Regions from separate parts of the Peterkaempfera bronchialis genome, predicted to be linked through region 2. Evidence: riboswitches for the same ligand, from Rfam matches in the RefSeq annotation. Region 2 holds a riboswitch; the other holds the start of a gene.

Region 1 (14,999 bases), 4.0 Mb from region 2:
TGTCCCGCAGAACGGCTGCGGGCGCGGTCACTGGGAGAGGGGGCCGATCACGCCGCCGGTGCGGGTGTGGAGGAAGCGGTCCGGACGGGTCGGACAGGGCGGCCAGGACGGTGAACACGACTCCGGAGGGGTCGTGCGAGCCGTGGAGCTCACCGGTGAGGAACTCCAGGTCGACGTCGCTCGCCTACAGCTCCTCGGCCAGGGTCGCCGGTTGGATGCCACGGCCGAGCCGCTTGTGCTCGTGGACGGCGAGCGTGACGCGGACCCCGGAGGCGCGCAGTCCGCCGGCGAGGGCGGCGGCCTTGTCCAGCAACAGCCCCGCTACCGGGGCCTCTGGACGGAGAACTCGTTGCCGTCGGGGTCGAGCATCAGCGCCCGGGCGCCGTCGCCCTCGCCGATGTCGGTGCGCGTCGCGCCGAGCGAGACCAGGCGGTCGACCTCCGCCTCCCAGTCGGCGTCGGCGGGGACCGCCAGCTCGAAGTACAGCCTGTTTGTGCCGGTCTTCGGCGCCACCGGAGGACCACCCCACGTGATCTTCGTACCGCCGTTCGGTGATTGGATCGCGGTCTCCTGGTCCTGGTCCCAGACCAGCGGCCACCGCAGCGCCGCGCTCCAGAAGTAACCGACCTCCTGCGTACCGTCGCAGGCCAGCGCTCCGATGAAGCCGGTGTCGGCGAGGAACTTGTTGCCCGCCTCGATGACGCAGAACTCGTTGCCGTCCGGATCGGCGAGCACCACATGCCCCTCTTCCGGGCGTTGGCCCACGTCGATGTGTTTCCCGCCGAATTCCAGCGCTCTGGCCACCGTCCAGTGCTGATCCTCCGGGGAGGTGCTCGTCAGGTCGAAGTGCGCCCGGTTCCGGCCGATCTTCGGCTCCTGGCTCGGCAGGAAACAGATACGGAACCCGGTGGCATCAGGGGGCAGGATCGCGACGTCGCCGTCCGGGCCGTCGGCCAACTCCCAGCCCAGCACCCCGGACCAGAAACGCGCCAGGCCCGACGGCCGGGGCGCATTGAAGCAGATCGCGAACAACCGACTGGACATACCCCGTGCATCCCCGATCCGCTGACGGTCGATACGGCGCCTCGCCCTCCCTGCAGGCGCAGCCTAGGGGTGGCCGTGCGGCACCCGCATCCGAGTTTCCGTCGCGGGGGGAGGGGGGGAGCCCGGTCCCGCACAGCTGACGATCGTGCGGAACGGCACCGGCTGAGCCGACCCGTCACGCCGGGGCGGCAGCCGGTTCGCCCTCAAGGGTGCGCAGCGCGGGCACGGCGGCGGGGCGGGCGGTCACTCGGAGGGTGATGTGTGAGCTGGTGTCACGTTTCGCGGTCGCGGCTCGGCCGCCGTATCGGGCTCACTCCTCTGCCGTGCGGCCGCCGAACGTGGCCACGGCTTCGCGGCCCTTGATCTGGTTCTCGGTGACATGGGGGCGCAGCTCGGCCTCGTAGGCGGCGAAGGCCGCGCGGTGGTCGCCGTTGGCGGCAGACAGCTGCCGGGCCAGTGAGCGGGCGCCAAGCAGAGCCTGGGAGGTGCCCATGCCCGCAGTCGGGGCAGCGCAGTACCCCGCGTCGCCGAGCAGCGCGATGCGCCCCTCCGCTGGTCGACCCGGATCACGCACCGTCCGGCGCCGTCGTCGCGCCGCGTGCCGAAGCTCCCGATCGACAGTGGCCTCGCCTTCCGGTGGGCCGTCGCGAACGCCGGCCCACGGGGCGCCTTCCGCAGGTCGATACGTGGTGCCCGCACCAGTCGACTGGAGCACCGTCGGCCGCCGAGGTACAGCATCAACGCACCCCCATCCAAGGCACGCTTCATCCACTGTGCATAGGACACTCGGTCCATGCGCCTCCGAGTCATCGACGCCTTCACCGACCGGCCCTTCTCCGGCAACCCCGCCGCCGTCTGCCTGCTCGACCTGCCCGACTGGCCGCAGGACGCCTGGATGCAGCAGGTCGCGGCCGAGCTCAACCTCTCCGAGACCGCCTTCGCCCGTCCGCTGCCCCCGGGCGGCGAGGCCGACTGGGCGCTGCGCTGGTTCACCCCCGCCGTGGAGGTGGACCTCTGCGGGCACGCCACCCTCGCCACCGCCCATGCGCTGCACTCGGACGGGTCGCTGCCGGAGGGCTCGGTCCGGTTCGCCACCCGCAGCGGGGTGCTGACCGCGCAGGCGGCACCGGACGGCGTACTCACGCTGGACTTCCCGGCCTCCCCCGCCGACCCGGCCCCCACCCCCGAGGGCATCGCCGCCGCCCTGGGCACGGCCGTGCTGGCCGCGTACGACACCGGGGCGCTGGGCGACCTGCTGGTGGAGGTCGCCGACGAGACGGCGGTGCGCAGCCTGGACCCGGACCTGGCGGCCCTCGCCCGCCTCCGCGTCCGGGGCGTCGTCGCCACCGCCGCGGCCGACGACCCCGCAGCGGGCTACGACTTCGTCTCGCGGTTCTTCGCCCCGGCCGTCGGCATCCCCGAGGACCCGGTGACCGGCAGCGCCCACACCGCCCTGGCACCCCTGTGGTCCGCCCGGCTCGGCCGCCCCGACCTGGTCGGCCTCCAGGCATCCGCCCGCTCCGGACTCGTCCGCACCCGGCTGCGCGGCGACCGGGTCCTGCTCTCCGGCCACGCGGTCACCGTCCTGGACGGCACCCTAGCCCTCTGACGCCGCCCGGTCACCGTCCGGCCTGTCCGGCGCCACCCGCGCTCGGGGCAGGCCGGGCCGTAGGCGATCGGCTCCGCCAGGCGTTCACGGGCGGCGCGGCGGTCCGGGTCCGGCCCCGTCAGCCGGTCGGCAACCAGCTCACATGCCCGGCCAGCAGCGCATACCCGACAAAGGCCACGGTGTCGATCAGCGCATGCGCCACCACCAGCGGCATGACCCGCCCCCAGCGCCGGTACAGCAGGCAGAAGACCACGCCCATCACCACATTGCCGACGAAGCCGCCGACGCCCTGGTAGAGGTGGTACGAGCCGCGCAGCAGCGAGCTGGCGACCAGCGCCGCAGGCCAGGACCAGCCGAGTTGGGCGAGGCGGCGCAGCAGATAGCCGACGACGATGACCTCCTCCACGATGGCGTTCTGCCAGGCGGAGGCGATCAGGACGGGGATGCGCCACCACACGTCGGGCAGCGAGGAGGGCACCACCGTGAGGTTGGCGCCGGAGGCGCGCGCGCCCAGGTAGAGGGCGAGCCCGGAGCCGCCGATGGCGGCGGCCACGGCGGCGCCGCGCCCGAGGTCGGGCCAGCGGCGGGCCAGGTCGAAGCCGAGGGCCCGTACCGAGGAGCCCTCCCGCAGCAGCAGATGGGCGACCAGGGCCACCGGTACCAGCGCGGTGGCGATGCCGAAGAGCTGCCAGGCCAGGTCGAGCCAGGGGCGGCCGGGGGCGAGCGAGCCGTTGAGGGTGGCGGTCTGCTGCTTGAGGGCCGCGTGGCGGGTGAGCGAGCCGATGAAGCTGATCAGCGCACTGAGCCCGCTGGCGCCCAGCGACAGGGCCAGGACGATGATCAGTTCCTGGCCGAGCAGCCGCCGGGGGACCGCAAGAGCCGGTGCGGCGTTCTCGGTGGTCGTCAAGGGGGCTCGCTCCAACAACGCACAGGGGACCGGGCAGATCATCATTCCACAGCCATGCACGCATCCCACCCGAGCCCGGTTCACACCCGAGCCCGGCCCGGACCCAGGCCCCGGCTCAGCCCACCGGCCAGGTGTGCACCGGGTCCCCGCTGCGCATGTACTCCATGTACCGCCGGGTCATCGCGGCCAGCGCCGAGTCCCGGTCCTGCCCATAGCGGTCCCGGAAGTGGTGGAAGGTCGCGCTCTGCCAGGAGGCGCCATTGGTCCGGCGGCGGCAGCGCGCCTCGATGATGCCCAGGTAGCGGTCCCGGTCGGCGGCCTCCACCCCCCAGGCGTCCAGACCCTGGGCGGCGAGCGGCAGCAGCTCCTCCAGCACCAGCTCCACTGCGGGGATCCGCACCGGCGGGCCGACCCGCCCGCCGCGCCCCTGGCGCGGCCAGTGCAGCACCGCGTCGATACCGGCCCGGGCCGCGGCGTGGAAGTTCTCCGAGGCGAGCGCGAACGGCAGCCGCGTCCAGACCGGCCTCGGCTGCTCGGCCAGCGAGCGCACCAGGCCGTAGTAGAACGCCGTGTTGGCCAGGGTGTCGGCCACCGTCGGCCCGGCCGGCAGCACCCGGTTCTCCACCCTGAGGTGCGGCACCCCGTCGGCGACGTCGTAGACCGGGCGGTTCCAGCGGTAGATGGTGCCGTTGTGCAGTCGCAGCTCGGCCAGGCTGGGCACCCCGCCGGAGGCCAGCACCTTCCCCGGGTCCTCGTCGTCGCAGATGGGCAGCAGCGAGGGGAAGTACCGGACGTTCTCCTCGAAGAGCTCCAGCGCCGAGTCCACCCAGCGCTCGCCGAACCAGGTGATCGGCCGGACGCCCTGCGCCTTGAGCTCCTCGGGCCGGGTGTCGCACGCCTGCTCGAAGAGGACCGGCCGGGTCTCCCTCCACAGCTCCCGGCCGAACAGGAACGGCGAGTTCGCCCCCACCGCCACCTGCGCACCGGCCAGCGCCTGGGCCGCGTTCCACACCGCCGGGAACCGCTCGGGCGTCACCTGGAGGTGCAGTTGCAGGGAGGTGCAGGCGGCCTCGGCCACGATGGACGCCGACTCCACCTCCAGCCGCTCCACCCCGTCGATGTCCAGCACGATGTCCTCGCCGCGCGCGGCCAGGATCTGGTCGTTGAGCAGGCTGTACCGGTCGTTGCGGGACATGTTGTCCAGTACCGCGTGGTCGTTGGTGAGCGTGGGCAGCACGCCCACCATCACGATCCGCGCCCCCACCTCGGCGGCCTTGCGGTCGGCGTACCGCAGCCCGGTATCGATCTCCTCGCGCAGCTCCTCGAAGACCCGGCCGCCCAGCCGGTGCGGGGCGATGTTCACCTCGATGTTGAACTGCCCCAGCTCGGTCTGGAAGTCGGGGCTGGCGATGGCCCGCAGCACCTGCTCGTTGCGCATCACCGGGAGCCCCTGCTCGTCGGCGAGGTTGAGCTCGATCTCCAGTCCCATCACCGCGCGCGGGCGGTCGAAGCGGCTCTCCCGCAGCATCCGCTCCAGGGCCTCCAGGCAGGTCCTGAGCTTTCTGCGGTAGAGCTGCCGGTCGGACAGGTCGGAACCAGCGGCCGCGACCTTCTCGCCCATGGGCGCCATCCCTCCTCGGTGCACCGTGCCTGCATCATGCCCCGGGGGCGTGATCGATAGCCGAGCCGTTCAGCTGCGGCGGAGCACCTTTCCGCCGCCACGCGGATCACACCCCCGGGCCGCTGGGCACGCGTGAGATGACCGGTTTCGGGAACCCACGGACCGGAGGTCCTCTTGCGCCCGGCGGCGGACCGCCATACAAGAGTCACAGCCGGCAGTCACAGAGCCGCGCCCGGCCCCGGCCCGCCGGTCCTCCCGAGGATCGGCCCGCCGCCGCCCGCGCGCCACACGCTCGCCGGCACAGCACGGCACCCTCGCCCAGCGCCTGCACGCCGATCTCAACCGGAGAGGCGACCCGCCATGACCCTCCAGCTCCCCCAGCCTCCCGACGGAGCGCTGCGCTCCGTCCTCACCGCCCTCGCGTCGCCCAGCGCGGTGCGCCATGTCACCGCGCCCGCCCTGCGGTCGCCGGACGCGGAGCACCCACCGCTGCCCGCACATCCGCTCCCCGTCCACCTGCTGCGGGCCGGCACGGCGCTGGAGACGGCGCCCCGGACCGGCTGGCGGTTCCTGATCCGCTGCGGTGACCAGGTGGTCGCCGCAGCCGAGACCCTGGAGACCCCGGACGGCCACGCCTTCTCGCACTTCGCCGAGGGCCCCTACCTGGAGGCGACGCTGCGCGCACTCCAGCAGGCCCGCCGGGCCACCGCGACGGCGACCGGCCCTTACCAGCCACGGCTGCTGTCCGTACCGACCCTGTACACCACGGCGCTCTGGCTGCACGCCCTGCGGCCGGGCGGCACCGACCTGCTGATCCCGCTGGCGCCCGCGCCGCTCGGCATAGCCGCGCACCGGGCCTATCCGGCGGCCGAGCTGCTGGACCTCTTCCGGCGGACGGTGGCGCCGCCCGCCAAGGGCGCCCGTGAGGCACCGCCCGCCGATCCGGAGGCGCTCACCGTCGCGGGCCGGTGACAGCGCGTACGACGGTCGCCGGGATGCGCCCCCGGACATCCGAACGGGTGATCTCGGGCTCGGGGGTGTGGCGCATATCACCAAAGGGCTGCGGGATGGTCTCTTGATGCAGACACTGGGAACCAGCGCGGAAAGGTGGTTGTCTTACCCCGTGAGCGAACGGCTCACACCTGCCGTGGAGAGTGATTCCCGGCACGGGGCAGCACACTGCCGCGCGGAGACCGGAAACTTGCGAAGCGAGGGTACGACAATGTGCCAGCACCGACCTGAGTGCCCATCGGCCGACTCCCCGGACCGCGAGGCGGCCCGCCCCGTGGCCTGCCACCCCGAGCAGGGCTGGAGTCTGCTCTGCAACGGTGTGCTCGTCTTCGACGACACCGGTGAGCTGCTGCCCGACGGCCGGGTGATCGCGCCGCACCGCCCGCTGGCCGCCGCCGGCGCGGCCTGACCGGCGCGGGCCCAAGCGGGTCCAGGCGGGTCCAAGGGGCGCTCGGACACGCGGAGGGGCGGGCGGCGCGCAACGCGCCGCCCCGCCCCTCCATGCGCTCCGAACGGGCGCTGCGACCGGGCTCCGACCGGGGTCAGGAGCCGTACTCGTCCAGCGGCGGGCAGGAGCAGACCAGGTTGCGGTCACCGTAGGCGCCGTCGATCCGCCGCACCGGCGGCCAGTACTTGCCCGCCGGGTCGACGCCCTGCGGGAAGACCGCCTGCTCGCGCCCGTACGGGTGCGACCACTCGCCGGCCAGCAGCGCGGCGGTGTGCGGGGCGCCCCGCAGCGGGTTGTCGTCGGCCGGCCACTCGCCCGCGCCGACCTTCTCGATCTCGGCGCGGATGGCGATCATCGCCTCGCAGAACCGGTCGACCTCGCCCAGGTCCTCGCTCTCGGTCGGCTCGATCATCAGCGTGCCGGCCACCGGGAAGGACATCGTCGGCGCGTGGAAGCCGTAGTCGATCAGGCGCTTGGCCACATCGTCCACGCTCACCCCGGTCGCCTTGGTCAGCGGCCGCAGGTCGATGATGCACTCGTGCGCGACCAGGCCGTTCGGCCCGGTGTAGAGCACGGGGTAGTACGGCGCCAGGCGCTTGGCGATGTAGTTGGCGCTCAGCACCGCGACCTGGGTGGCCCGGCGCAGGCCCTCGCCGCCCATCAGCCGCACATACGCCCAGGAGATCGGCAGGATCGCGGCGGAGCCCCAGGGCGCAGCCGAGACCGGGCCGACGCCGGTCGCCGGACCGGCCTCCGGCTGGAGGGGGTGGTTGGGCAGGTACGGCGCCAGGTGGGCGCGGACCGCCACCGGGCCGACGCCCGGACCGCCGCCGCCGTGCGGGATGCAGAAGGTCTTGTGCAGGTTCAGGTGCGACACATCCGCGCCGAACTTGCCCGGCTTGGCGAGGCCCACCAGCGCATTGAGGTTGGCGCCGTCCACGTAGACCTGGCCGCCGGCCTCGTGCACGGCGGCGCAGATGTCGGTGATGTTCTCCTCGAAGACGCCATGGGTGGACGGATAGGTCACCATCAGCACGGCGAGCGCGTCACGGTGCAGCTCGATCTTGGCGTGCAGGTCCGCCACGTCCACGTCGCCGTCGGCGCCGGTCTTCACCACGACCACGCGCATTCCGGCCATCACCGCCGAGGCGGCGTTGGTGCCGTGCGCGGAGGACGGGATGAGGCAGACGTCGCGCTGCTGCTGCCCATGGGCGCGGTGGTAGGCGCGGACGGCCAGCAGGCCCGCCAGCTCGCCCTGGGAACCGGCGTTCGGCTGGAGGGAGACCGCGTCATAGCCGGTGACCTCGGCCAGCCGCTGCTCCAGCTCGCGGATCAGGGTGAGGTAGCCGGCCGCCTGCTCCGCCGGGGCGAAGGGGTGCAGCTGGCCGAACTCCGGCCAGGTGATCGGCTCCATCTCGGTGGTGGCATTGAGCTTCATGGTGCACGACCCGAGCGGGATCATGCCCCGGTCCAGCGCATAGTCGCGGTCGGCCAGCCGCTTGAGGTAGCGCAGCATGGCCGTCTCGGAGCGGTGGCTGTGGAAGACCGGGTGGGTGAGGTACTCGTCGGTGCGCAGCAGCGCCTCCGGCAGCACCTCGCCGGCGGCGGCGTCCAGGGCGTCGGCGTCGCCGGCGGGCACCCCGAAGGCGGCCCAGACGGCGGCCAGCTGCTCGCGGCCGGTGGTCTCGTCGCAGGCGATGGAGACCTGGTCGGCGTCGACCTGGCGGAGGTTGACCCCGCCCGCGCGGGCGGCGGCGACGACCTCGGCGGCCCGGCCGGGCACCCGGGCGGTGACGGTGTCGAAGAAGGCGCCGTGCACCAGCTCCACCCCGCCGGCGCGCAGGCCCTCGGCGAGCACGGCGGCGTAGCGGTGGGTGCGGCGGGCGATGTCGGCCAGGCCGTCGGGGCCGTGGTGGACGGCGTACATGGAGGCCATCACGGCGAGCAGCACCTGGGCGGTGCAGATGTTGCTGGTGGCCTTCTCGCGGCGGATGTGCTGCTCGCGGGTCTGGAGCGCCAGCCGGTACGCGCGGTTGCCGTCGGCGTCGACGGAGACGCCGACCAGGCGGCCGGGCAGGCTGCGGGCGTACTCGGCGCGGACCGCCATATAGCCCGCGTGCGGGCCACCGAAGCCCATGGGCACGCCGAACCGCTGGGTGGTGCCCACCGCGATGTCGGCGCCCAGCTCGCCGGGGGACCTGAGCAGGGTGAGGGCCAGCAGGTCGGCGGCGACGGTGACCACCGCGCCCAGCGCATGGGCCTGCTCCACCAGCGGGGCCAGGTCGCGCACGGCGCCGGAGGCGCCCGGGTACTGGAGCAGCACACCGAAGACGCCGCGCTCGGCGACCTCGGCCGGGATGCCGTCGGAGAGGTCAGCGACGACCACCTCGACCCCGGTGGGTTCGGCGCGGGTCCCGATCACGGCGGCGGTCTGCGGCAGGCAGTCGGCGTCCACCAGGAAGACGCCGCCCTTGACCTTGCCCATGCGGCGGGAGAGCGCCATGGCCTCGGCGGCGGCGGTGCCCTCGTCCAGCAGCGAGGCGCCGGAGGTGGGGAGGCCGGTGAGGTCGGCGACCATGGTCTGGAAGTTCAGCAGCGCCTCCAGCCGGCCCTGCGAGATCTCCGGCTGGTACGGGGTGTAGGCGGTGTACCAGGCGGGGTTCTCCAGCACATTGCGGAGGATCACCGGCGGGGTGAAGGTGCCGTAGTAGCCCAGGCCGATCATCGGGGTGAGCACCTGGTTGCGGTCGGCCAGCTCGCGCAGCTCGGCCAGCACCTGGGCCTCGGAGCGGGCTCCGGGGAGGTCCAGGCCCTGGAGGCTGCGGATCGCCTCCGGTACGGCGGCGGCGGTCAGCTCGTCCAGCGAGCCATAGCCGACGTGGGCCAGCATCTTGTCCTGCTCGGCCCGGTCCGGGCCGATGTGGCGGTTCTCGAAGGGGCTCGCCTGCTCCAGCTGGGCAAGGGTCGCCGCGGTCGCGGCGCGGGAGCGCGCGATCGTCTGGTCGGCATTCATGGCGCTTGAGGCCTCCTGGTCACGGACCGGTAGGGGCTCGCGCGCGTACGGGCACCGGCGTCCTACGGGGCCGGCGGCCGGGGCGTGCGTGCCCGGACGGCCTCCCCCTCTGTCATCGGAACCTGAGAGCTTCACCGGCCCGCCCGCGCCCGGGGGTTGCGACCCGTGCCCGTGCCCGCCGGCTTGCACCGTCGGTGAGGGGCCGACCGCCGGCTTCTGCACCGGCCGCGCCCGCCCCTGCTTTCCAGAGTGACCTCGCCCGTCCGGTACGGATGCCTGAGAGATTCCGGGGAGGAGTTGCTCCTTCGGCGCCGCGCCCCGTCGATGCGGGGGCGTGAGGACTCTCCCGAACGGGCTCGACGGTCATCCCCACAGTACCAGCGGACCCCCGCGCACCCCGGGTCGACCGCGTCACCACCAGCGGCGGCGACCGGCACCGGAAGCCCGGCGCCGGAAGACCTCTGCTACCCCCGAACGGTCCACTGGAATCCCGCTCGGCCCTCCCCAGGTCGACAGCGGGACAAATATGCCTTTTGGTGTGAGATGGCGGTGTGACCGCCTGCTACTCACCCACCGCCCCGGCCCTCGGGGCCCGCCGGCGCCTGCGCCGGGGAACCGCACTGGAGGAACCGTGCAGACCGACATCGATCCGCGGGACCTGATCGGTCACAAGGCCGTCGACCGGAACGGGGACAAGATCGGCACCGTGGACGAGGTGTACCTCGACGACGCGACCGGCCGCCCCGAGTGGGCCGCGGTCCGCACCGGCGTCTTCGGCCGCGACGCCTTCGTCCCGCTCAACGCAAGCGAGTTCTCCGGCGACCAGCTGCGGGTGCCGTACGAGAAGTCGCTCATCAAGGACTCCCCCGACTTCGGCGCGGGCCAGCACCTCTCGCCCGCGCAGGAGATGCAGCTCTACCGCTACTACGGCCTCGACGCCCCCGGCGGCCGCGCGCCGCAGAGTGCGGCGCAGCCCGCGCCGGACCGCGACTTCGGCGCGGTGCCGGCCGCCGGCCCCGCCCAGGACCAGGCCCAGTCGCAGTCGCAGTCGCAGGCCCAGACCCAGGCCCAGGCGCCCGCAGCGGCGCAGGAGGCCCGGCCGCACCAGGAGGCCCAGGCGGCCCAGGCGGCCGAGTCGCGCCGCACCGAGGAGACGGCCGCCCGGGCACGCCTGGCATCGGAGGACCAGAGCGCGTCCGCGCACCGGCCGAGCACGGTCGAGCACATCCACGCGGCCCCCCGGTTCACCGAGCCCGGCCCTGCCCAGACCTCGGCGGCGCGGCAGGAGTCCTCCGCCACGACCCGGCCCGGCCCCTCGCACCTGGACGTGGTCTGCCGTGAGGAGCGGGTGGAGGTGACCACCGAATGGCACGTCCTGGGCACCGCCCGGCTGCGCAAGTACGTGGTGACGGAGGAGGTGGAGCGCCGTATCCCGGTGGTCCGGGAGCGGGTGCGGATCGAGCGGGTGCCGGTCACCGAGGCCGAACTCGCCGGGCTGAGCGACGAGGACATCACCGAGGCCGTCGAGGAGGTCACCCTGCGCGAGGAGCGCCCGGTGGTCCGCAAGCGGATGGTGCCGATCGAGCGGGTCCGGCTGGTCGTGGAGCGGGTCACCCACGAGGAGGTCGTCCGCACCCAGCTGCGCCGCGAGCAGGTGAAGGTGCACGACGGCGGCGCGACCGGCCGGACCGACCTGGGCGGGTCGCCCGACTCCCCCCATGTGGTGCAGTTCAACGGCTCGGGTCCGTCCTCGCACCTGGAGCAGCCGATCGCCTGACCCGGACGCGGTGCCGCCCGCGCCCCGGCACCGCGCGCCATGCGCGCCACCGCACCCAGCCCGACACCCCGGTCACCCGGTCGGCCACCTCCCTACCCCGGCAGGTGGCCGACCGGGTGACCGGGCGCCGTCGCGGGCAGGGGCGGGGCGGGCGCGGGCTGCAGGTCCGGGTCGTCCACCAGGAAGGTCCGCACCCTGCCCGGGGCCGAGCCTGGGGTCTCGAAGCGGACCGTCACCCGGCCCACCCCGCTGCCCTGGACCCAGCCGGGCCCGAACTCGGCGTGCTGCACGTCGTATCCCGGCAGCCATCGGCGGGCCGCAGGGGCGTCCCCGACCGGCTCGGCGGCCCGGCCCGGGTGGAAGGCCCTCGGCGCACCGGGACCGCCGTACGCGGCCTCGCCCCCGTCGCCCGTACCCCCGCCGCCCGTGCGCCCGTCGCCCGTGCCCCCGGCCTCGCCGCCACTCCCGCCGTGACCGCCGTGGTCACCGTGGTCACCGTCCCCGAGGTCGCCCTGCCCCGCGCCGTCCGCCTCCTCCTCCGACAACCGGGCGGCCTGCGCAAAGAGGTCCTCCTGGGTGAAGTCGGCAAGGCCGGACACGCCCACCCCGAGCAGCCGTACGCCGCCCGTGACCTCGACCTGCTCCACCAGCCTGCGGGCCGTCTCCGCGATCACCGAGGGGTCGTCGGTCGGCGCCCGCAGCGTCTCCGAGCGGGTCAGGGTGCTGAAGTCGAACCGCCGCACCTTCACCACCACCGTGCGGCCGGACCGCCCTGCCGCGCGCAGCCGCCGGACGCACCGCTCGGCCAGCCGGTCCACCTCGCGGATGATCCGGTCGCGCTCCACCAGGTCCACCTCGAAGGTGTCCTCCACCGAGACGGACTTGGCGTCCCGGTCCGCCACCACCGGCCGGTCGTCGAGCCCTAGCGCCATCGCGTGGAGCGAGGCCCCGTGCGCCTTGCCCAGCAGCCGCACCAGCTCCGCCTGGTCCACGGCGGCGACGTCCGCGACGACGGCCAGCCCGGCGCGGCGCAGCGTCTCCGCGGTGGCCGGGCCGACCCCGGGCAGCGCCCTGACCGGCATCGGGCCCAGGACCGCCCGCTCGCTGCCCGGCTCCACCACGGCCAGCCCATCGGGCTTGGCCTCCTCCGAGGCGATCTTCGCCAGCAGTTTGCAGCCGGCCAGGCCCACCGAGCCGGTGAGACCGGTGGCCGCGTGGATGTCGGCGCGCAGGTCCTCGGCGAGGGCGCGGACCAGCTCGGCTCCCGTGCCCGCCTCGGCCGCCGCCTCCAGGAGCTCGCCGTAGGGGCCTGCCGCCAGGTCCACAAAAGCCTCGTCCAGGCTGAGCGGCTCCACCAGGGGCGAGAGCTGCCGCAGCAGCCCCATCACGGTCTCGCTCACCTGGCGGTAGAGCTCGAACCGGGGCACCAGAAACGCCGCATTGGGGCAGAGCCGGCGGGCGTGCGCCATCGCCATCGCCGAGTGCACACCGAAGCGGCGGGCCTCGTACGACGCCGTCGCCACCACGCCCCGGCCGCTCAGCCCGCCCACGATCACCGGCTTTCCGCGCAGGCTGGGCTTGGACGCCTGCTCCACCGAGGCGAAGAAGGCGTCCATGTCCAGATGCAGGATCGTCGGCAGGGAGCGCACACTGCCGATGATCCCTCACGGGTCGGACATCCGTCCGGAACCGCTTGACGGCTACCGGCTCCGCGCGGCGGCCAGGGCTCGGGCGACACCCGGCTCGGCCGGTCCCAGGAACCGGGGGTCCGGCCGCACCACGGCCTCCAGCGCCGCCTTGCCGGCTGCGGCGATCTCCCGGATCCCGCCGTAGTACCAGGTGGCGTCATGGGGTCCGGGCACACCCACGCCGTAGGAGTCGATCCCGGCCGCCCGGCAGAGGGCGACCGCCCGCCGGATGTGGAAGTCCTGGCTGACCAGGACGGCCCGGTCGACGCCGAAGATCCGGTGGGCCCGGGTGCAGGAGTCCCAGGTGTCGAAGCCGGCGTAGTCCAGCACGATCCGCACCTCCGGCACCCCCTGGCGGCGCAGGTAGTCGCGCATCGCGGTCGGCTCGTCGTAGTCGGTGCGGCTGTTGTCGCCGGTCACCAGGATGGCCTGCACCTTGCCCGCGCGGTACAGCCGCACGGCGGTGGCGAGCCGCTGCGCCAGGTACTCCGAGGGCTGCCCGCCGAGCAGACCCGCGCCGAAGACCACCGCGACCGGCTCGGCCGGGGCCGTGGCCACGCTGCGGAGCCGGTCCCCGGTGCCGAGCCAGAGCCAGCCGGCGGGGGCGAGCGCGGCGACGCTGAGCAGCACCACCGCCTGGAAGGCCCGGCGGCGGCCCCGCCGGGTGGCCGGCAGGCGCCGCCGCACCCACCGGGCGGCGGCCCTGGGCAGCGCCCGAAGCCGTCCGGTACCCGCCGCCCTCATCCGGGGCCTCCCTCCGCGCACCGCTTCCCCCTGCCCCTCGCCCGCGTGATCTCCCCGTATGGGTGCGGACGTGCGCGAAGGCCCGGACGGTTCCCCGTCCGGGCCTTCGCGCACGTCAGCACGTCATCGTGGGCTGCGGGCTCAGACGGCCCGGTTGCGGCGGCGGGCCAGCTCGTCGGCGGGGTCCTGGGCGACCACGGTCTCCCCGGTGTCGGTACGCTCCGCGTGCAGCTTGCTCAGCGAACCCTCCAGCTCCCGCCAGACCGCGCCCACGGCGATACCGAAGACGCCCTGGCCCCCCTGGAGCAGGTCGACCACCTCATGCGGCGAGGTGCACTCGTAGACGGTCGCGCCATCGCTCATCAGCGTGATCCCGGTGAGGTCGGCGACGCCCCGGGAGCGCAGATGGGTGACGGCCACTCGGATGTTCTGCAGGGAGACCCCGGCGTCCAGCAGCCGCTTGACGATCTTGAGCACCAGGATGTCGCGGAAGCTGTAGAGCCGCTGGCTGCCCGAGCCCTGGGCGGGGCGCACACTCGGCTCGACCAGCCCGGTGCGGGCCCAGTAGTCGAGCTGCCGATAGGTGATCCCGGCCGCCGAGCAGGCCGTCGGGCCACGGAAGCCGACCAGGCCCGAGGTGGGCTCCGGGTGCATGGATCGCGGCTCGGACGGCGGCGGGGGCACCTCCGACACCCGCGCCTCCCAGGCGTGCCGTACCGGGCGGCGGTCACCCCGCGCCGGATGGATCGGGCAGGAGCCACCTGCGGCTGTACTGTCGCCGGTGCTGCTCACGCCGACCTCCGTCCACTCGTCCCCCGGGGCCGTCGGACACCGGGCACACTCTCGACGGTAGGCAGTCGCCAGGGGCGCGTCAACGATCGCCACGCTGGGCATGCCGGGGGAAGTCAACCTCGGGAGTGGTTTCGCGTGCCCTTAGTGTGGGTATGAGTGAACCTTTTGGCAAAATGATCACCGAAGATCGGTTCGAGCGCCGGTGCGCCGTCACTGGCTCCCGGTGCTCCCGAAGTCCTCCGGCGAGATCTGGTCGAGGAACTCGCGGAACTTCTCGACCTCGTCCTCCTGCTCGTCCGGAATGGCGATACCGGCCTCGTCGAGCACACCGTCACTGCCGTAGAT
Region 2 (14,999 bases):
CGAAGATGCCTGCGATGTCCAGGGTGTGCTGGACGTCATGGCTGAAGAGCTGCGAGGTCACATCAGAGTTGTACCGGGCGGGTGCGCGATGCGCGCATCCCGCCCGGCAGGGCCGCGGTCATCCGGCGACTGCGGCCGTCTCCTCCCTGCCCTCGCTCCCCGGGGCGTTCTCCGGGAAGTGGCAGGCAACCTGGTGGCCGGTGAGCAGCGCCGTCAGCGGCGGCTCCTCGGTGGCGCACTTCTCCTGGGCCTTCCAGCAGCGGGTGCGGAACCGGCAGCCGCTCGGCGGGTTGATCGGCGACGGCACGTCGCCGGTCAGCAGGATGCGCTCCCGCTTGGCCTTGCGCTTGGGGTCCGGCACCGGCACCGCCGACATCAGCGCGGTGGTGTACGGGTGCATCGGGCGGGAGTAGAGCGCGTCCCGGTCCGCCAGCTCCACGACCTTGCCCAGGTACATCACGGCGACCCGGTCGGAGACGTGCCGGACCACCGAGAGGTCATGGGCGATGATCAGGTAGGTCAGGCCCAGCTCGGCCTGGAGGTCGTCCAGCAGGTTGACCACCTGCGCCTGGATGGAGACGTCCAGCGCCGAGACCGGCTCGTCCGCCACGATCATCTTCGGCTTGAGCGCCAGCGCCCGGGCGATCCCGATGCGCTGCCGCTGGCCGCCGGAGAACTCGTGCGGATAGCGGTTGTAGTGCTCCGGGCTGAGGCCGCAGAGCTCCAGCAGCTCCTGCACGGCCCGCTTCACGCCGCCCTCGGTCTGCACCTTCTGCAACCGGAACGGAGCACCGACGATGGTGCCGATGGTGTGCCGGGGGTTGAGCGACGAGTAGGGGTCCTGGAAGATCATCTGGATGTCGCGGCGCAGCGGCCGCATCTTCCCGGTGGACAGGTGGGTGATGTCCCTGCCCTCGAACTCGATCGTCCCGGCGGTCGGCTCCATCAGCCGGGTGACCAGCCGCCCGGTGGTCGACTTGCCGCAGCCTGACTCACCGACCACGCCCAGGGTCTCACCGGGCGCCACCGTGAAGTCGACTCCGTCCACCGCCTGCACGGCACCGACCTGACGGCGCAGCAGCCCCTTCTGGATGGGGAAGTGCTTGGTCAGTCCGGTCACCTTGAGCAGCGGCTCTCGGTCGGACGCCGGGGCCGGGGCCGGGGTCTCCGGCTTGGCCGCGCTCTCGCTGTCCGTCATGATCGGGTCTCGTCTCCTCGACGTCGTGCTGGTTCCCGAGCGGTCGCCCCGGCGGCTCAGAGCCGCGGCGCGACCTCCTCGGTGAAGATGCGGTGCCGCAGCTCGGCGGACATGTGGCAGGCCGCCAGGTGCCGGCCGTCGTCGCCGACCTGGTTGAGCCTGGGCACCTCGGTGCGGGATCGGCCCTCGGTGCGGTCGGCGTACGGGCAGCGCGGGTGGAAGGCGCAGCCCTCGGGCACGTTGATCAGGCTGGGCGGGGACCCCTTGACCGGTACCAGCCGGTCCTGGAGCTCGCGGTCCAGGCGCGGCATGGAGCCCAGCAGACCCCAGGTGTACGGGTGCTCGGGGCGCTCGAAGATGTCCGCCGCCGGGCCCTTCTCCACGCACTTGCCGCCGTACATCACCAGGATGTCGTCGGCCAGCTCGGCCACCACGCCCAGGTCGTGGGTGATGATGATGACCGCGGAGCCGAACTCCTTCTGGAGATCCCGGATCAGGTCCAGGATCTGGGCCTGCACGGTGACGTCCAGGGCGGTGGTGGGCTCGTCGGCGATCAGCAGCGACGGGTCGTTGACCAGGGCCATGGCGATCATGGCGCGCTGCCGCATACCGCCGGAGAACTGGTGCGGGTAGTCGTCGACCCGCTTGTCCGGCTGCGGGATGCCGACCCGGTCGAGCATCTCCACGGCACGCCGCTTGGCGTCCTTCTTGGAGACGCCGGGGTGGTGCGCCCGGTATGCCTCCACGATCTGCGCGCCCACCGAGTAGTAGGGGTGCATCGCGGTCAGCGGGTCCTGGAAGATCATGGCCATCTTCTGGCCGCGCAGCTCCCGGACCCGGTCGGGGGAGGCGCCGATCAGCTCCTCGCCGTCCAGCCAGACCTCGCCGGTGATCCGGGCGTTGCGGCTGCGGTTGCCGCCGGCCTTGTGCAGGCCCAGGATCGACAGCGAGGTGACGGACTTGCCGGAGCCGGACTCGCCGACGATGCCGAGGGTCTTGCCCTTCTCCAGCCCGAAGGTGAGGCCGTCGACGGACTTCACCAGGCCGTCGTCGGTGGGGAAGTGCACCCGCAGGTCGCGGACCGCCAGGTACTCCGAGGGCGCTTCGGCGGCGGACTCCACGGCGTGCCCGGTGGACCTGTCGGGGGCGCCGGAGGTCTTGGTCAGCTTGCTCATCCGAGCCTCACCCGGGGGTCGACGACTGCGTAGAGGAGGTCAACCACGAGGTTGGCCATGACGATGAAGAAGGCGGCGAAGAGGGTGACACCCATGATCACCGGCAGGTCGCTCTGGGCGATGGCCTGGACGGCCTCGTAGCCCATGCCCCGGAGGTTGAAGGTCGACTCGGTGAGCACGGCGCCGCCGATCAGCGCGCCGATGTCCAGCCCGAAGATGGTGAGGATGGGGGTCATCGTGGAGCGCAGGGCGTGCTTGCCGATGACCGTCCGCTCCTTGAGGCCCTTGGCCCGGGCCGTCCGGATGTAGTCCTCGCCCAGGACCTCCAGCAGCGTGGCCCGGGTGAGCCGGGCGTAGGTCGCGGCATAGAGGAAGGCCAGGCTGATCCAGGGGAGCATCAGGTTCTGCGCCCAGGCCACCGGATCGTCGCCGAAGTCGACATAGTCGTTGGGGAACCAGCCGAGTGTGTGGACGAAGACCGACAGCGCCAGCAGACCGGTGAAGTAGATCGGCAGCGAGACGCCGGCCAGGGCCGTCACCATGGTGGCGCGGTCCAGGAAGGTCCGGCGGCGCAGCGCGGAGACGATGCCGGTCGCGGTGCCCAGCAGCAGCCACAGCACCGAGGCGCCGGCGGCGAGCGAGCCGGTGACCGGGAGCCGGTTCAGCAGCAGCGGCCACACCTCCTGCTCGGTCTTGAAGGAGTAGCCGAGGCACGGCGCCGCGCAGTGCGTGATGTCAGCCCCCTGGCTGTAGTCACGCCCTACGAAGATGCCCTTCAGAAACAGGCCGTACTGCTCGATGATCGGCTTGTCGAGGCCCATCTTGTGGCGGATGCCTTCGACAGCGGCCTTGTCGGCGATCTTTCCGACGTAGTACAGGGCCGGATCGCTACCGGTGAGCTTCGGCACCATGAAGAAGATGCCGAAGGTGATCGCGGAGACCACCAGCAGCAGGACGGCGACGTTGACGAGCCGTCGGATGAGATACACGAGCACTGCGCTCGGCCCCGGTAAGGCCTTCACCTGCCCTTCGGACTAGCTGTGCGAACTACCTGGGTGGACGGCGGGTCACTTGCCGTCGCTGGTACCGAGGGCCTGGAAGTCGACCATGCCGAAGGCCTCGTGGACGTAGACGTTGGTCAGCCGCGGGTTGCGGTAGTTGAGCGCCTTGTCCGCCACGACCGGCAGGTAGTAGGCGCCGTCGACGACCTTGTGGTTGATCTGCTTGTAGATGTCGGCAGCCGCCGCCGGGTCGGTCTCACCCGCGGCCTTGTCGAACAGGCCGTTGATCTCCGGGTCGTTGATCTCGGCGAAGTTGTTGTTGCCGTTGGTGGCGATGAAGCGGCCGTCCACCAGCGGCTGGAGGAAGCCCGAGCCGTTGGGGTAGTCGGCGCCCCAGCCCATGACGATCAGGCCGTAGCCCTTCTTGTGGACGACGTCCGGCGCACCCACGACGGAGGAGAGGAGCTTGCCGTCGTACTGGTCGATCGCGGCGTCGATGCCCACGGCCTTGAGCGCGTTCTGGAGCGCGACAGCGGTCTTCACCTCCTTGTCCTTGTTGTTGCGGACCGCGATGGTGGTCTTGAAGCCGTCAGGCTTGCCGCACTGCTTCAGCTCGTCCTTGGCCTTGTCGACCTGGGACTTGCCCTGGGTCAGGTTGAACGGGTCGTAGTCGTCCGAGCCGAGGATGTTCGGGGGGAGCATGTTGCCGTAGGTCGAGCCGGCCGTCGGGCCGCCACGGGCGGTCTGCAGGTCGGTCGGGTTGGCCGCGTACAGGACGGCCTTGCGGCAGTGCTCGTTGTCGAAGGGGGCGACCTTCGGGACCAGCGAGACATAGCGGATGAAGCCGTTGAACGGGTCGTCCGTGTTGGCCTTGAGCTTGCTGTCCTGGAGGACCTTGATCTGCGCGTCCTGCGACACGCCGGTCTGGCCGATGTCCAGGTCGGCGGTGCCGGCCAGCAGACGGGCGTCCATGTCGTCCGCGTTGCTGGTGATGGTCAGGGTGACCTTCTCCGGCAGCGCCTTGCGGAACGGGTCGGTCTTCGGGTCCCACTGGTCGTTGCGGACCAGGGTCAGCGACTTGCCGGGCTCATACGACTCGAACTTGTACGGGCCGGAGGAGACGGGCTTCTGGCCGTAGCGGGCGCCGGTGTCCAGCTTCTGCGGCACGGGCGAGGCGGAGCCCATGGCCAGCAGGTACGGGAAGGAGGAGTCGGCCTTGGTCAGCTTGAAGATGATGGTCTGGTCGTCCGGGGTCTGGACGGACTTCAGACCGAGCTTGTCGGCGGACTTGTCCTTGTACGGGCCGGGGTACTTCTGGCCCTGGTCCAGCGACTGGACCAGGTAGGTCGGACCGCCGCTGATGACGTCCTGGGCGAAGACCCGCTCGATGCCGTACTTGATGTCCTTGGAGGTGATCGGCGAGCCGTCCTCGAACTTCAGACCGTCCTTCAGCTTGAAGGTGTAGGTCTTGCCGTCCGCGGAGATCTCCGGCTTGTCGGCCGCCAGGTCGGGCACCAGCTCCAGGCCGTCCTTGCCCGGCTTGGAGTCGTACGCCAGCAGGGTGCGGGCGTAGAAGCGCTCCATGTTCCAGACGAAGGCGTAGTAGCCGCGCGCCGGGTCCCAGGAGTCGGCGTCCTGGCTGCTCCAGAGGTTGAGGGTGCCGCCGGTCTTGGCGGAGGCGTTGACGACATTGCCCACCGCCGCGTTGAAGCCGGCGCCGGCAGCCGGCTTGGCCTTGCCGCCGTTGCTGGAGCTGCCGCCGCCCTTGGAGCCACCGCAAGCGGAGGCGGTGAGTGCCAGCGCGGCGACCAGACCGGCCGCTGCAAGAGTTCTGCTGCGATTCATCACTGCTGTCGATCCTCCGTGGTAGTCGCGACCCTGGATGGTGGGTCGCCGGTTGCCGCAGGAGCCGGAGCAAGCCTGCTGGGTGTCCGCACGTGGCCCGGTGAGACCGGAGCCCGCACCGGGCGGACAGGGGTGGTTCATTGGACGGTCCGGTCAGTTGCCCTTCGGGTCGAGGGCATCCCTCAGACCGTCACCGAAGAGGTTGAACGCAAGTACCGTGATGAAGATCGCGAGGCCGGGGACCACCATGTAGGTGGGGTCCGCCTGATAGATGTGCACTGCCTCGGAGAGCATCTGGCCCCAGGAGGGGGTCGGCGGCTTCACGCCGGCGCCCAGGAAGCTCAGAGCGGCCTCGGTGAGGATATTGGTCGGGATGATCAGTGTCGCGTACACCAGGATCGGGGCGACCAGGTTGGGCAGCAGCTCGCGGAGCACGATGTGGATGGAACCCGCACCGAGGCTCTTGGCCGCGTCGATGAACTCCCGTTCGCGCAGCGACAGTGCCTGGCCGCGGACGATGCGCCCGATGTAGGGCCAGCCGAAGAAGCCGATGACCATGATCAGGACAGCCATCCGGACGCCGGTGCCGCTCAGGCCCAGCAGGTTGTCCGGCATGACCGAGACCAGGGCGATGGCGAACAGGAGCTGAGGGAAGGCCAGCAGCAGGTCCATGACCCGGCTGATCACCGCGTCCACCCAGCCGCCGAAGTACCCGGCGGCGGTGCCCATCAGCACACCGATCCCCACCGACACCATGGCTGCCAGGAAGGCCACCACCAGGGATATCCGGGCGCCGTACAGGATGCGGCTGAACACGTCGCGGCCGAAGGTCGGGTCGACGCCGAGCAGGAAGTCCTTGCTCATCCCGCCGAAGGCGCCCTTGGGGGTGCCCAGGTCGGGGTTGATCATGTCCTGGTGGAACTCGTCCGGCGGGTGGCCGAAGAAATGGGTGAGTACCGGGGCGAAGACTGCGGCCAGGATCAGCAGAAGGACGACCACGGCGCCGCCCAGAGCCACCTTGTCCCGCTTGAGGCGGTCCCAGGCAATACGGCCGGGCGATCTGCCCTCGATCTTCTTCCCCTGCACCTCAGGCAGTTGCTCGGGAACCTCGATCGTCGCGGTTCCGCTGTCGTGCAGTGGAGCAGTCATGTCGGTAGAGACCCCCTAGCCGGCGGTGACCGGCACGCGGTGCCCAGACCGCAGTCGGTGGCGGGCCCGCTGATGACGGGCCCGGTGGCTGCGGTCGCAGTTCACGGTTGGTGCCTGGGTGCAGTGGTGCGGCGTTGCTGATGGAGCGTCGGGCGTGGTGGAGCCGTGCAGTCTGCGCAAGGCCCGGTCCTGGTGGGACGGCCGTGCTGGATGCGCAGGTACGTTCTGCCGCTGGTCTCGCGGACACGGCCCGGGGTGAGGGCCGCCGATACGGCGCACTGGCTGTCGGTGCGTCGTGTGAGGCGTCCTCGACTCACGGCGTGCGGCGCAACTCTCCTTCGTCCGGATAGCGGTGCGCCAGACCCCCCCGGGGATGTTTGCGTAACTGTGATCTGCCTGCATGCATACCCGAGATAGACGAATACTTTCTTTCACGTGGCTGTAACACTGCGAAGTTGTTCAAGAGGGACGCGGGTAGACCGGTACACGCCTCCCACCCCTGCTCGGCGCGCGGCTACCGTCCAGTGCCATGGAGGAACGCCTGCGAGCGGTGTGCGACCTGATGGTTCCGACGGTCCGCGAGACGGCCGGTCTGCACGAGTACGACGGCCGGGTGCAGGACCTCTCCCCCGACGGTGTGCGGGCCGGGCTGGACGCGCTGCGGCGTGCCCGCCGGACCGGCGACGCCACCGTCGTCCCCGGCTCGCACGACGACGCCCATCTGACCGCCTTCGAGGAGTCCCTGCGGGCCCAGTTGGGCACCCTCCAACTGCACCGCCGCGACCCCTATCTGCACCTCGCCAACCTCGAAGTGGCCTGCTACGACAGGGAGTACGCACCCGCCGAGGAGCGCGCCATCGCCCGCCGCCGCCACCTGGCCGCCTGGCCGGACGCCGTGGACGGCGCCATCGCCTCCCTGGACCGGCTCGCCGCCCCCGTCGCCGGGGCCCTGCTGGGCACCGTCCGCGGACTCGCCACCGGGCTCCACCCCGACCAGGGCACCGAGACCGCCGACGCCCTGGCCGCCCACGCCCGCCTGGTCGGGCACCTCGCCCGCGCCGCCGAGTACGGGGACCCGGACTTCGCCCTCGGAGCGGAGGGACTGGCTCTGCTGATGAGCAGTCAGGAATGCCTGCCCGTCGACCTGGGCCGCCTCGCCGAGCGCGCCGACGCGGAACGCGACCGGCTGCGGGCCCTGCTCGCCGAGTCCTGCCGCGCCCTCGACCCGGGCCGTACCCCCGCCCGGCTGGTCCCCCGGCTGCTCGCCGACCACCCCGACGCGGCCGGGGTCGTCCCCGAGGCCGCCCGGCTCACCGAGGAGCTGATCGCCTTCACCCGGGAACGCGGACTCGCCCCGCACACCGACGGGGTCTGCCTGGTCGGCCCGGCACCCGAGTCCCGCCGCTGGTCGACGGCGATGATGACCTGGTCCGGCCCCGGCGAACCCGACGCGCCCTCCTGGTACCACCTGGCCCCGCCGGACCCCGGCCGACCGGCCGGAGAACGCGAGGAGTGGCTCACCGTCTTCTCCCGCACCACGCTGCCCGCCATCACCGCGCACGAGGTCGCCCCCGGCCACTTCGCCCACGGCCGGTCGCTCCGCCGCGCCGCGACGCCCGTCCGCCGCGCGCTGCACTCGCTCGCCTTCTGCGAGGGCTGGGCGCACTACGCGGAGGAGGTCTGCCTGGAGGAGGGGTTCCGGGGCGGCGACGCCCGGTTCGCCGTGGGGGTGGCCCTGGAGGCGCTGGTCCGGGTGACCCGGCTGGCCTGCGCCATCGGTCTGCACACCGGCGCCATGGACGTCGCGGAGGCCACCCGGCGCTTTATGGCCGACGCCCATCTGCCCAGGACCGGCGCCGCCGCCGAGGCCCGGCGCGGCACCTTCGACGCCTGCTACGGCCGCTACACCTGGGGCAAGCTGGAGATCCGGGCCCTGCGGGAACGCACCCGCGCCGCCTGGGGCCCGGCCTTCACCCTGCCCCGCTTCCACCGAGCCCTGCTGGACCTGGGCAGCCCGCCCCTGGGCCTGCTGCCCGCCGAGGGCCTGCGGCCGAGCTGAGTGACTGTCACCTCTATTGGCGAGCCGAGCTGACTGCCTGTCACCTATATCCTGAAATTCAGCTGAAGGACCGTCATCCAGACCGCCAGGAAAGGCCGGTGGACCTGAGGCCTCGGCTGCGGTCAGCGCGGCGGCGGGTACCCCGGCCACTGCGGGGGCGGCGGGTAGCCCGGGGTGGCCGGTGGACCTGGCATTTCGCCTGCGGTCAGCGCGGCGGCGGGTACCCCGGCCACTGCGGCGGCGGCGGGTAGCCCGGGGTGGCCGGTGGACCTGAGGCCTCGCCTGCGGTCAGCGCGGCGGCGGATACCCCGGCCACTGCGGGGGCGGCGGGTAGCCCGGGGGCGGGTAGCCGTACTGCCGGCCCTGCTGCGGATAGCCGTACCCCGGGGGCGGCCCCGGCTGCTGCGGCACGGCCGACTGCGGCCCGCCCGCCATCAGCTCGCGGTCGAAGAACGGCCGGGCGTACGCGGCCATCCACATCGCCACCGGGTCGTACTCGTCCGCCATCGCCACCGTGGAGACCGCCAGCCCCTCCGGCGCCACCGCGATGGACCGCTGCATCATGACCCGCACCGCCTCCACGGCCTGCGGCCCGGTGTCGTACAGGTCGAGGCCGATCGCCAGGTAGGGCTCGCCGATCACCGGCCGCACCCAGGCCCGGCGCAGCGCCCGCACCACCGGGGTGGTGTACGCCTGCTGGGTGAGCAGCGCGTAGTAGTGCGGCGCCTGCACCTGCGGCTCGCTCAGCGCCAGCGGGCCGGCCGGCAGCCGGTCCAGCCCGGCGGCGATCCTCCGCAGGTCGGCCCAGGGCACGCCGACGCCGCCGCCCGGGGCGTGCGGGTCCAGCCAGAGGCCCCAGCGGTCCCGGTAGAGGGCGGTGGCGATGTCCCGGCCGGAGATCTGCTCATGGGCGCGGGTCCAGCCGCTGGCCGCGAGTTGCTCGGGCGAGGTCACGCAGGGCACATAGCCGTCCCCGCCGACCTCCATGTTCCCGTACTGGGCGTCGGGGCTGCCCGGGCTGCCCTGCCAGAGCAGCATCCACAGCTGCCCGTCGGCGATGGCGTGCAGCAGCGCCTCGTACGCGTCATAGCGGCCCGGCGCCACCTCGCGCAGGGCACGCTCCACCGGCCCGGGGGTCCCGGGGGTCCACTGCCCGTGCGCGCCGCCGCCTGCCGCTCCCGCGCTCAACTCCGCCCTCACCTTCTGCCTGCGTCCGGCAGCACCCTACGGCGCCCGGGGGCCGGGCGTCATACCACCCGGCCCGGGGTCAGGCCCGGGTGAAGAACGGGGCGACCCGGTGCGCCATCCACTCGCCGACCGGGTCCTGTGCGATGTCCAGCAGCACGATGTTGACCTGCCAGGGCAGCGGTACGGCGCCCAGTGCGCGGCCGAGCGCCTCGGTGGCCGCCGCCTTGTCCTCGGGCTGGTGGCTGTGGAGCTCCACGCCGACGAAGAGGACGGGTTCGGTGTGCTCGACGGAGGCCAGTGCCCGGCGGGCGGTCAGCACCACGGGTACCCGGGAGAGCTCGGTGGCCGCCGCCGCCAGGAAGTCCAGTGGCTCCTCGTGCGGTGCGGGCTCGCGCAGCGCCACCCTGGCGCCCGGCGCCGGAGTGGCGGCCCAGCGGTCGTCGCGGGGGCCCCGGCAGAGTTCATGCACGCCCTCGGGCGGGACCGGGACGCCCACCGGCGCCTCCGGATTGACCGCGATGCCGACGCCCACCGGCAGCCCCCGGGCGAACTCCCACATCGGGGCGACCGTGCAGGCCATCCCCCCGGCGATCCGCCGGAAGGTCTCCTCGGAGGAGAACACCGGGACGTACGGGGCTCCGGCCAGCTCGATCGTGGGCAGGTCCAGGCCGGGGCTGTCCGGGCCGCCGCCCCCGGGCAGCGGCACCCACACCTGGCTGCGGGCCAGCACCTCGAAGACCCTCGGGGTCGCCCCCGGGTCGCCCAGCGCGGCCGAGAGCACCTGCTCCAGCTCATTGGCGGGCCAGTTCCCGCCGTCCATCCACGCCGCCGCCGGATACTCCACGACCGGATACTCCACGACCGGGTATCCCGCCGCCGGGTACTCCCCGGCCGGGTACTCCGCCGCCGGGTACTCCATGGGGGCGCCGCCCGCCGGAAAGCCCATCTGACCTGAACCGCCGTTCTCACGTGCCTGCCGGAGGGCGTACCCGCCCCCGAACCCGAACCTTAGCCGTCCCGGCCCGCCCCCGGCGGCTCCGTACCGAGAGCCGGGCACCCCGCCGCAGCGGCGCCGCCCCCACCTGTCCCCACCCCGACCACCCCGGTGACCCGCTCCACCGGGAACGCATCCCGAATTCCCCAGGAAAGGGCAATGACAATCCCCGGGGAATGGCCCGGTCCGCCGCTCCCCGAGCCGACCTCGCGCCGCTGCCCCGCCCGTGTCATGATGAGCGCGCCCAACTCCATACCGGCCGTTCGAACCCGCGCGGGAGAGCCCGACCGTCCGAACCCGACTCCGTCGGGGCGGCCGACGTCGGCGCCGAAGGAGCAACTCCTCCCCGGAATCTCTCAGGCACAGCTACCGCGCGGGCGAGGCACATCTGGAAAGCGGACACGGTCAGCCGTGCTCCCACCCACGGTGCAAGCCCGCCGTCGCCCCCGCTCGGGGGCGGGCGCGGTGAAGCTCTCAGGTTGCGACGACAGATGGGGAGACCCGAGCCGCCGCATGCCCCGCGCATGCCCTGCCGGTCCGCCCGTTTCCGTCCGCATGCCCGTTCACGTACCCGAGAGTCAAGCCCACCGAGGAGCACCACCATGACCGCCGGACCCCGCCGTACCGCCCTGGACGCCGTCCACCGCGCCCTCGGCGCCACCATGACCGACTTCGCCGGGTGGGACATGCCGCTGCGCTACGGCAGCGAGCGCGAGGAGCACAACGCCGTACGCACCCGGGCCGGCCTCTTCGACCTCTCCCACATGGGCGAGATCACCGTGACCGGCCCGCAGGCCGGGGAGGCGCTGGACCACGCGCTGGTCGGCTTTGTCTCCGCGCTCGGCCTGCACCGCGCCCGCTACACCATGATCTGCGGCGAGGACGGCGGCATCCTGGACGACCTGATCGTCTACCGCACCGGGGACGCCGAGTTCCTGGTGGTGGCCAACGCCTCCAACGCCCAGCTGGTGCTGGACGAGCTCACCGCCCGCACCGCCGGGTTCGACGCCAGCGTCCGCGACGACCGCGACGCCTATGCGCTGATCGCCGTCCAGGGCCCGGAGTCGACCGCCGTGCTCGGCTCGCTCACCGACGCCGACCTGGCCGGGCTCAAGTACTACGCCTGCCTGCCCGCCACCGTGGCCGGCCGCGAGGTGCTGCTGGCCCGCACCGGCTACACCGGCGAGGACGGCTTCGAGCTGTTCGCCGCCCCGGCCGACGCCGTCCACCTGTGGCAGCGGCTCACCGAGGCCGGGGCCGACCGGGGCCTGGTCCCCTGCGGCCTCTCCTGCCGCGACACGCTGCGCCTGGAGGCCGGCATGCCGCTGTACGGGCATGAGCTGACCACCGCCACCACCCCCTTCGACGCGGGGCTCGGCCGCGTGGTGCGGTTCGACAAGACCACCAACGGCGGGGACTTCGTCGGCCGCGCCGCCCTGGAGAAGGCCGCCGCCGACGCCGAGTCCCACCCGCCGCGGGTGCTGGTCGGCCTGGTCTCCCCCGGGCGCCGGGTGCCCCGCGCCGGCTATGCCGTGGTCTCCGCCTCCGGCGAGCCGATCGGCGAGGTCACCTCGGGCGCCCCGTCCCCGACCCTGGGCAAGCCCATCGCCATCGCCTATGTCGACGCCGCCCACGCCGCCCCCGGCAGCCCGGCCGCCGTGGACGTCCGTGGCAGCCACGAGCCGGTCGAGGTCGTGGCGCTGCCCTTCTACAAGCGCGCCCGCTGACCTCCGCGCCACCCCCCGTTCCCGGCCGTGTCCCAACCCGTGTCCCGGCCCGTTTCGCCGTACCCGCATCCCATCCTGGAGAATTGCCGCCATGAGCAACCCGCAGCATCTGAAGTTCAGCAAGGAGCACGAGTGGCTGACCGTCCCGGAGGGCGGCGTGTCCACCGTGGGCATCACCGCCCATGCCGCCGACGCCCTCGGTGACGTGGTCTTTGTGCAGCTTCCGGAGGTCGGCCAGACCATCACCGCAGGTGAGCCGTGCGGGGAGCTCGAGTCCACCAAGTCGGTCAGCGACCTGTACTCCCCCGCCTCGGGCGAGGTGACCGAGGTCAACCAGGCCGTGGTGGACGACCCCGCGCTTGTGAACTCCGGCCCCTTCGAGGACGGCTGGCTGTTCAAGGTCCGGCTCGACGGCGACCCCGAGGGCCTGCTGAGCGCCGACGAGTACTCCGCCTTCACCGGCGGCTGAGACTCCTCCCCGCAGCGGCCGCAGCGGTATGACCCCGTCTGCGGCCGCCCCGGTCTCCCCGCCCGCCCCTTCACCGGAAGACCCCTGATGACGGTTCTCAACCAGTCCCTGCACGCCCTCGACCCCGAGGTCGCCGCCGCGGTCGACGCCGAGCTGCACCGGCAGCAGACCACCCTTGAGATGATCGCCTCCGAGAACTTCGCCCCGGTGGCGGTCATGGAGGCGCAGGGCTCGGTCCTCACCAACAAGTACGCCGAGGGCTACCCCGGCCGCCGCTACTACGGCGGCTGCGAGCATGTCGACGTGGTCGAGCAGATCGCGATCGACCGCATCAAGGAGCTGTTCGGCGCCGAGGCGGCCAACGTCCAGCCGCACTCCGGCGCCCAGGCCAACGCCGCCGCGATGTTCGCCCTGCTCCAGCCGGGCGACACCATCCTCGGCCTGGACCTGGCGCACGGCGGGCACCTCACCCACGGCATGCGGATCAACTTCTCCGGCAAGCTGTACAACGTCGTCGCCTACCACGTGGACGAGAAGACCAGCCGGGTCGACATGGACGAGGTCGAGCGCCTCGCCAAGGAGCACCGGCCCAAGCTGATCGTGGCCGGCTGGTCCGCCTACCCCCGCCAGCTGGACTTCGCCGCCTTCCGCCGGATCGCGGACGAGGTCGGCGCCTACCTGATGGTGGACATGGCGCACTTCGCCGGCCTGGTGGCCGCCGGGCTGCACCCCTCCCCGGTGCCGTACGCGGACGTGGTGACCACCACCACCCACAAGACCCTGGGCGGCCCGCGCGGCGGTGTGATCCTCTCCAAGGCCGCGCTGGCCAAGAAGATCAACTCCGCGGTCTTCCCCGGCCAGCAGGGCGGCCCGCTGGAGCATGTGATCGCCGCCAAGGCGGTCTCCTTCAAGGTCGCCGCCTCGGAGGAGTTCAAGGAGCGCCAGCAGCGCACCCTGGACGGCGCGAAGATCCTGGCCGAGCGCCTCACCCAGGCGGACACCGCCGAGGCGGGCGTCGCCGTCCTCTCCGGCGGCACCGACGTCCACCTGGTCCTGGTCGACCTGCGCAACAGCGAGCTGGACGGGCAGCAGGCCGAGGACCGGCTGCACGAGGTCGGCATCACCGTCAACCGCAACGCGGTGCCGTTCGACCCCCGCCCGCCGATGGTCACCTCCGGTCTGCGGATCGGCACCCCGGCGCTGGCCACCCGAGGCTTCGGGGCGGAGGACTTCCGCGAGGTCGCCGAGGTGATCGCCGAGGCCCTGAAGCCGGGCTTCGACCAGGCCAAGGCCGAGTCGCTGAAGGCCCGCGTCACCGCGCTGGCAGCCAAGCACCCGCTCTACCCCGAGCTCTGACCGCACCCTGAGAGGGGACCCCCTCTCTGCGCGTTCCCAGAGTCTCGACATCTCCGCGTCCCAACGTCTCCGCGTCTCCCGCGCGAGACGGCGGGGCGGGCGGCCGAGACCCGACCGCCCGCCCCGCACCCCCTGCCCCACCCGTCGCCGTCCGCCCGGTACCCCGGAGCGAGGGCCGAACGGGTTCGCCTTCCCCACCACCGTGGGGGTGACCCCCGGGAGCCCCACCCGTGGCCATCAGCGTCTTCGACCTCTTCTCCATCGGCATCGGCCCGTCCTCCTCGCATACGGTCGGCCCGATGCGCGCCGCCCGGATGTTCGCCCGGCGGCTGAAATCCGAAGGGCTGCTGGCCCAGACCGACTCCGTCCGCGCCGAACTCTTCGGCTCCCTCGGCGCCACCGGCCACGGCCACGGCACCCCCAAGGCCGTGCTGCTCGGCCTGGAGGGCAACTCCCCGCGCACCGTCGACATCGCCCAGGCCGACCTGGATGTGGAGCGGATCAAGGCGACCGGCCGGCTCAGCCTGCTCGGCGCCCAGGAGATCGCCTTCGACCCGGACACCCAGCTGATCCTGCACCGCCGCCGCTCGCTGCCCTACCACGCCAACGGCATGACCCTCTGCGCCTACGACGCCGCCGGGGTGCCGCTGCTGGAGAAGACCTACTACTCGGTCGGCGGCGGCTTCGTCGTCGACGAGGACGCCATCGGCGCCGACCGGGTCAAGCCCGACGACACCGTGCTGCGCCACCCCTTCCGCACCGGCGAGGAACTGCTGCACCTCACCCGCACCACCGGGCTCTCCATCTCCGCGCTGATGCTGGAGAACGAGCGGGCCTG

Evidence for each region. Region 2 has a riboswitch for glycine ahead of gcvT (glycine cleavage system aminomethyltransferase GcvT). Riboswitches for the same ligand answer to the same signal wherever they lie in the genome.
Region 1: it holds a riboswitch for glycine, as region 2 does, so the genes downstream of both, gcvP (aminomethyl-transferring glycine dehydrogenase) here and gcvT (glycine cleavage system aminomethyltransferase GcvT) in region 2, are expected to answer to the same signal.

Annotation. Positions count from the first base shown of each region.
Region 1 is NZ_CP031264.1:675,720-690,718, forward strand. Features, by position in the region: gene C7M71_RS32485 (hypothetical protein) at 185-313, opposite strand; gene C7M71_RS03050 (VOC family protein) at 322-1,044, opposite strand; gene C7M71_RS03055 (hypothetical protein) at 1,355-1,537, opposite strand; gene C7M71_RS03060 (PhzF family phenazine biosynthesis protein) at 1,838-2,653, shown strand; gene C7M71_RS03065 (CPBP family intramembrane glutamic endopeptidase) at 2,772-3,602, opposite strand; gene C7M71_RS03070 (glutamate--cysteine ligase) at 3,676-5,181, opposite strand; gene C7M71_RS03075 (hypothetical protein) at 5,542-6,153, shown strand; gene C7M71_RS03080 (DUF5999 family protein) at 6,404-6,601, shown strand; gene gcvP (aminomethyl-transferring glycine dehydrogenase) at 6,735-9,653, opposite strand; glycine riboswitch at 9,908-10,012, opposite strand; gene C7M71_RS03090 (DUF2382 domain-containing protein) at 10,285-11,430, shown strand; gene C7M71_RS03095 (DNA polymerase IV) at 11,523-13,079, opposite strand; gene C7M71_RS03100 (SanA/YdcF family protein) at 13,131-13,862, opposite strand; gene C7M71_RS03105 (MerR family transcriptional regulator) at 14,004-14,654, opposite strand; gene C7M71_RS03110 (bifunctional nuclease family protein) at 14,865-14,999, opposite strand, start outside.
Region 2 is NZ_CP031264.1:4,725,037-4,740,035, reverse strand. Features, by position in the region: gene C7M71_RS21170 (trimeric intracellular cation channel family protein) at 1-61, opposite strand, end outside; gene C7M71_RS21165 (ABC transporter ATP-binding protein) at 119-1,198, opposite strand; gene C7M71_RS21160 (ABC transporter ATP-binding protein) at 1,255-2,373, opposite strand; gene C7M71_RS21155 (ABC transporter permease) at 2,370-3,368, opposite strand; gene C7M71_RS21150 (ABC transporter substrate-binding protein) at 3,441-5,219, opposite strand; gene C7M71_RS21145 (ABC transporter permease) at 5,373-6,368, opposite strand; gene C7M71_RS21140 (DUF885 family protein) at 6,898-8,427, shown strand; gene C7M71_RS21135 (enhanced serine sensitivity protein SseB C-terminal domain-containing protein) at 8,716-9,615, opposite strand; gene C7M71_RS21130 (enhanced serine sensitivity protein SseB) at 9,695-10,561, opposite strand; glycine riboswitch at 10,874-10,991, shown strand; glycine riboswitch at 10,992-11,110, shown strand; gene gcvT (glycine cleavage system aminomethyltransferase GcvT) at 11,212-12,336, shown strand; gene gcvH (glycine cleavage system protein GcvH) at 12,428-12,805, shown strand; gene C7M71_RS21110 (serine hydroxymethyltransferase) at 12,893-14,161, shown strand; gene C7M71_RS21105 (L-serine ammonia-lyase) at 14,392-14,999, shown strand, end outside.